Regions from separate parts of the Cellvibrio fontiphilus genome, predicted to be linked through region 2. Evidence: predicted binding sites of a transcription regulator. Region 2 holds the regulator's gene; the other holds the start of a gene.
What was found. Region 2 encodes LexA, which represses DNA repair genes until DNA is damaged. Its sites were predicted from a motif close to ACTGTNTNTANANACAGT; they were not measured.

Region 1: the regulator LexA is predicted to act here: its motif matches at 1,955-1,972, upstream of dinB (DNA polymerase IV).

What each region holds. Positions count from the first base shown of each region.
Region 1 is NZ_JBHRTF010000004.1:882,538-885,961, reverse strand. Features, by position in the region: gene cysK (cysteine synthase A) at 1-82, shown strand, start outside; gene ACFODX_RS12335 (alpha-N-arabinofuranosidase) at 230-1,777, opposite strand; gene dinB (DNA polymerase IV) at 1,980-3,188, shown strand; gene ACFODX_RS12325 (pentapeptide repeat-containing protein) at 3,185-3,424, opposite strand, start outside.
Region 2 is NZ_JBHRTF010000003.1:390,454-393,877, reverse strand. Features, by position in the region: gene ACFODX_RS07295 (SDR family oxidoreductase) at 1-737, shown strand, start outside; gene ACFODX_RS07290 (DUF2845 domain-containing protein) at 796-1,152, shown strand; gene lexA (transcriptional repressor LexA) at 1,238-1,840, shown strand; gene ACFODX_RS07280 (cell division inhibitor SulA) at 1,833-2,243, shown strand; gene ACFODX_RS07275 (hypothetical protein) at 2,393-2,659, opposite strand; gene ACFODX_RS07270 (hypothetical protein) at 2,754-3,424, opposite strand, start outside.

The sequences.
Region 1 (3,424 bases), on a different contig from region 2:
AGACATGAAACCCGGCAGCCGCGTTATTGTATTTAGTTACGATACTGGTGAACGCTATTTATCGATTGAGGATTTGTTTTAATTTATCCAAAAATTAACCCAAAAGCGCAATCAACATAAACAAATCCAAAGCGAACACAGCAAACAAAAAAGGGCGCAATAAATTGCGCCCTTACGACATGACAAAATGGTTTTATCTTGCAGGGGCGTGATTTATCACGCCCTTTTTTTATTCCACCGCCACCACAATGACGGATTTTGCAGGAACATCAATCGCCAACTTACCGTTTGCTGCATTTGCTGCAAATGGAGCAGGTTTAACATTCTCTGGCGCAGCAAAAGTATTGTGTGCATCCATAGCCGCTGCCGTCAAAATTTCACCTTTCACCGAGTTCATAGCAACACCCGCCAGATTAACGCTGACTTTCTCGGCTTGATTTGGATTGGCGTTCACCAGTGCGATGTAGATCTTGCCATCTTTAGCGCGCGCAGCGGTTGCACTCACTGCCGGGATGGACGATTTACCCAACTTGTAACGCGCCACATTTTTCAGCTCAATCTGCAGTGAAGTTGCATCCTGGAATGGCTTGTACATTTTGAACACGTGATAAGTCGGCGTCAGGATCATTTTTTCCTTGTCCGTCAAAATCATCGCCTGCAGTACGTTAACCATTTGCGCAATGATACTCATGTGCACACGGTCAGCATGTTTGTGGAAAATATTGAAATTCAACGCCGCCACAATTGCATCGCGCATACTGTTTTGTTGATACAGGAAGCCTGGATCGTCATCGCCAGTCACGTCATACCATGTGCCCCACTCGTCCACGTAGAAACCGACTTTTTTCTCGGGATCGTTTTTATCCATCACCTTTTTGTTGTTGATAATGAATTGATCCATCTTCAGGGTGTTCACCATGGTGGACATCCATTCACTTTCGGGGAAACCCGTCGCAGCACCTTTTTTCACCCAATCGCCAGTCGGCAAGGTGTAGTAGTGGAAACTCACGGCATCCATTCGCAAACTCCAGTTGGGTTTGACATTAGCCGTCAAGTGGTCAGCCCAGCTGGTGTCTTCAGTGTGCCCGCCACTGGCGATCATAACGGGCGTGTTGTCTTTCGGCGTCTTTAAAAAACTGGCGTATTGCTTGTAGAGATGGGTGTAGAACTCGGGCGTCATATTGCCGCCACAACCCCAGGCCTCGTTACCAATCGCAAAATAATGCACACGAAAGGGTTTATCGCGGCCATTTTTGCGACGCAGCTCGGCCAGTGTGGATTTACTGTCCGAGGTCATGTACTCCAGCCACTCTGCCATTTCCTGTGGCGTGCCGGTTCCCAGGTTGCCGTTTACGTATGCTTCCGCGCCAAGCATTTCAACCAGATCAAAGAACTCATGGGTACCTACAGCGTTATCTTCTATTACGCCGCCCCAGTTGGTATTCACACGTGCCGGACGCTGCTCGCGCGGGCCGATTCCCTCGCGCCAGTGATATTCATCGGCAAAACACCCGCCGGGCCAGCGTATCAGCGGCACCTGCAATTCTTTTAATGCGCCCACCACGTCATTGCGCCACCCTTTGGTATTGGGAATAGTCGAATCAGGGCCGACCCACAAACCTTCGTATATACCTCGGCCCAAATGCTCGGCGAATTGTCCGTAGATGTTTTTATTGATGACCGGGCCGGTTTTGGCCGCATCGATTTTGACTTGGGTATCGGCGAGAGCGCCAAGGCTCATGCCCAAGCCCAATGCCATGACCAAGGGTTTTATCATTCTCATAGGTGTCTCCTGTTTGTTGTTATCGCTCTGCGCTGTTTGTGGTTTACACGCGGTGAAACAGGAGCATAAAGGCAAAAACATATTATTGTCATACAAGTTAACCTAAATTTACGACAGCGATTGAACGCTGAAAAATACTTCGCAGGTAAAAATGGATGACAAACCACAAATACTGTATTTAAATACAGCTACCTGTATGCAACCTATAGCTTTTTTACAGCAGCAACGACTAACCATGCGCAAAATTATCCATTGCGATGCCGATTGTTTTTTTGCCGCGATTGAAATGCGCGATGACCCCAGCCTTGCTCATCGCCCCATCGCGGTAGGTGGCAGTAGTGACAGACGCGGCGTTATATCTACCTGTAATTACGAGGCACGGCGCTTTGGTGTGCACTCAGCCATGCCCTCCAGTACCGCACTACGCCTCTGTCCGGATTTACTAATCCTGCCGCACCGCATGGAGGCTTATCGCGAAGCATCGCAGCAAATGCGCAATATTTTCTACGATTACACGGATTTAATTGAACCCTTGTCGCTCGACGAAGCTTTTCTCGACGTGAGTGACTGCAAAGAATTTAAAGGCAGCGCTACACTGATTGCGCAAGAGATTCGCGCGCGCATCCATAAAGAAATTGGCATCACCGTGTCAGCCGGTGTTGCGCCCAATAAGTTCCTCGCCAAAATTGCCAGCGACTGGAATAAACCCAACGGCCAATTTGTGATTACACCGGCGCAAGTCAATGAGTTTGTCGCCAAGCTTCCAGTGAAAAAAATTTATGGTGTGGGCAAAGCCATGACCACCAAACTGGCGGAGCTGCATATTTTTACCTGCGCCGATTTACAAAAATTATCAGTGTTTGAATTGTCCCAGCGCTTTGGACAAATGGGCTCGCGCTTGTACAAATTAAGTCGCGGCATAGATGAGCGCCAGTTAACTATCGACCGGCGGCGCAAATCGCTCAGTGTGGAAAACACCTTTGCCCAGGATTTACCCAGCTTATCGCATTGTTTACATGAATTGCCCGCGCTCAGCCAACAACTCGCGATACGCTTGCGCCGGATAGATGATGATTACAAGGTGATTAAATTATTTGTAAAAATAAAATTTTCTGATTTCAGCATCACCACGATTGAACGCAGTGCAAACGCTATTCAACTGGAGGAGTTTGTCTCGCTGTGCAGCGAAGCCTATCAACGCAAACAACAAGCTGTGCGATTATTGGGATTAGGTGTACGGTTTGTAGACTTGCGCGAGCACAATCATCATGTGCAACTGGATTTATTTATGCAGGAAAACCTGCAGCGAGCCATACAGCAAACAATGCAGGAAAAGGTGCACTACAAAATGCACAGACTATCTGCTTCGCAGCAACCAACTGAACTCAAACTACACGCCAGTTAGCGCGTGTTGTAGCGCACACGTATGCCTATGTCGTAAGAGAGGCGCAACTCTTCTGCACTGATTTCGCGCGGAAAAAAGGCGCCGGAAAAATGTGCCTGACAAAAACTCGCACCTTCCAATTGTGTGGTGCGAAAATCCACACCGCGAATATCGGCACCGCGGAAATAAGCATCGCGCAAATCCAGACCACTGGCATCCAGCTCGCGCAAATCCAGGCCGCGAAAATCACCACCGCG
Region 2 (3,424 bases):
GTTGCAGAAAATCGACAGATGTGGAGCGCCTCAGCGCAGAAGGGTTTGAAACATTAATGCTGGATTTGAGTAATTCTGCGTCTATCAATAAAGCATTTCAGGAATTAATGGTACTCACTAGCGGTGAGCTTTATGCATTGTTTAATAACGGCGCATACGGCCAACCAGGCGCCATAGAAGACCTTCCCATAGCGGCGTTGCGCAAACAGTTTGATACCAACTTTTTTGGCTGGTGCGAACTGACAGGCTTGATTCTCCCCGTCATGCTGAAACAGGGTTACGGGAGAATTATTCAAAACTCATCCATTCTGGGCATGGCTGCCATGCCACTACGCGGCGCCTATAACGCCAGCAAATATGCGATTGAAGGCATAAGCGATACTCTGCGGCTTGAACTTATGGGAACCGGTGTATTTGTATCGCTTATCGAACCAGGCCCTATACGCAGTGAATTTCGCAAAAATGCACTGGCAGCCCTACGGGAAAATATCAACGTCGATGCAAGTCGCCATAAAAACACCTACACCAAAGCGATAGAGCGACTCGAAAAAGCAGAGTCATCCACACCTTTCACTCTGGAGCCATCGGCAGTCATCAAGCGCCTGCTGCATGCGCTTGAATCTCCACATCCACAAGCACGCTACTACGTCACTTTTCCCACTTATTTGGTTGGCGCCATGAAGCGAATTTTACCGAATCGTTTGCTCGACAAACTCCTACTTAAAATAGGCAGTTAATTCAGACAGCATTCAGCCAACGGGATTAGATTAAAAGCTTTAAAGACAGGGAAAAATCATGGCCAAATATATTGTTTTATTCTTTTTTTGTTTTATCCCATTCACCCAGAAGGCCAGTGCCGATTCGCTGCGGTGCAATGGACAACTTGCCAGCCCGGGTGATACCAAGGCCGACATTGTTGAGATTTGCGGGGAGCCGGCGAGCACCGACAGCTTTTGCGAACCCAACACCATTAACACTGGGCCGCAGGGCATACAAAACGGTGACAACAACATTCAACATAATGTATCTATTCAAAGCTGCACTCAGGTAGATGTCTGGACCTATAACCCCGGCAAAGGAAAGTTCATGACCCACCTCTATTTTAGCCAAGGTCAATTGCGCACCATTCGCTACGGTAATCGAGTGAAATAGCAGCAATCAGAAAAACTATTGCACAAGTGAATTTACTGTATATAATCACAGACACTGTACAAATAAACAGATTCAGGAGTGCATCATGTTTGACTTAACGCCCCGACAGGAACAGGTACTGCAATTAATCCGCAGCTATGCGGAAGATACAGGTTACCCGCCAACGCGCGCTGAAATTGCGCGAATATTGGGTTTTAAGTCAGCCAATGCCGCTGAAGAACATATCAAAGCCTTGGCGCGCAAAGGGGCCATTGAAATCATCCCCGGCGCGTCACGCGGAATCAAATTGCCAGATGTGCAGGCGGGTATTCCTATTATCGGGCGTGTCGCTGCTGGCAACCCGATTCTGGCGCAGGAACACATAGAAGATTACTGCAACATTCCCACAAGCTTCTTCTCGCCGAGTGCGGATTTTTTCCTGCGTGTACACGGTATGAGCATGAAGGATGCCGGCATTTTGGATGGTGATCTGCTTGCAGTACATAAAACCGATCAGGTTCGTAATGGCCAGATAGTTGTGGCACGCATAGGAGAAGAAGTAACCGTCAAGCGCTTCAAACGCGCCGGAAACCGCGCACAGGTAGAGCTCTGGCCAGAGAACCCTGACTTTGATGTGATTCTGGTCGATACCCGTGACCAGGAATTTAGTATTGAAGGTTTAAGTGTAGGAGTGATTCGCCGTGACTAATCTCGCTCGTGTTATGCCTCAAACCCAAACTGCGCAAACGCGTGTTAGCAGTGGTGTTACAGAACTTGTGCTAACCAGTGATTCACCAGAACAGCTTTCGTTGTTACTGCCAATGATTGCCTATTTGAGCAATAGCGCAAAGGATCGCTGGATCACCTGGATTGCACCACACAATATCAGCAAGGATTTTCTTGAGTCTTACGGGGTAAATACCCGCTTTATTCGGGTTATTCATGCGCAGGATCCGCAGGCACTGCTGTGGATTACCTGGGAGGCCCTATCGGCAGGAAATAGCCATACCGTGATTTCAAGCCCGGGGAAATTAAGCGATAAGGAATTGTCACAGCTTGAAGTGGCGGCAGCCAAAGGCCAGTGTCAAGGCCTGCTGTTACGGGTTCGATAGTAAGGCCGTTGTTGCGAGATCAATTGTTGCGAGTTTATTAGATAACTATCCAAACAACCCTTTTTATCCAAACAGCCCTTTTGAGGTTATTGCTTGCAGGCACCAATAAGTTAGTACATCTACATCAGGGACGATGCGCAATTCGCCCATCAATGAAGCATCATTTTTTCCAAATCTGTTAATTCGTCAAAGCTACCATCCAATTGCGCTTCAGCTTGCTGATCTGCAATTTCCCCTGCCGCTTCCATACCTGCTTCTATCATGGCTTTAGCCACCATAAATTTTTCTTCGCCTAAAAACGCCAGTGACTCCTGAGAAAAACGAATAGTCACCAAAGGTTCACCTGTTTCGCTATCCGCGCGCTGAAGAGCAACATCGCCATTGGTGAGTTCGATAATTTCGTAAAAGGAAGACATAAAGTGCCTGTGGTTGCCAAACTAAAAAGGGCGCGCAGTCTAACACTCTATAAAGCGAAAACCTATTTGAAGAACGGCAAGGCTTGCAGGTGAATCAACCGGATCGAGGGATAGCCCAAAGCAGCACAGCAGAAGAAGAATATAAAACCTGTGGTGTGACCTGAGCAGGTAGCAGGGCTACATTTCCTGATGCAATCAAGGTGTCATCAATACAAACACTTCCTTCCAATACCATCAACAATCCATAACAAGACACAGATAACTGACAATCACCTTTTAGAACAATCCGTTGCACCTCAAAATCATCAAAGTTAACTATGCGCTGAATCTGTGCGCTGTCTGTATGAGCCAACTGTACCGGTGAAATAAACGGCTCAGCATCCATATCCACTAACTGCAAGGCCACTTCGGTATCCCAATGGTTTTGAGTTAGCACTTTCTGCCCAAAGCTGAGAATTCTTCGCTCATACACAGGGGTTTGGAACTCCACGACTCTCACACCATGTTGCAGCGCGTGCGGCACCAAGCGAGGAACAGCAACCACATCACCTACCTCGAGTGGGTGCAGTGCGATAAAACGATCCATTGCCTGTTTTAATTCCTGCTCACGATCTATTAATGCTTTGTTATCAGGATGTTGTGAGAGTTCCTTAAGCCATAACTTCACCTGTGTGACGGCGACAGGCTCACTGAGGGAGATACCAAGCTCTTGCTTTTTTCGATCAAGTAAATCATCGATGGCTCGCCTTGTTTGCTCGTACTCCC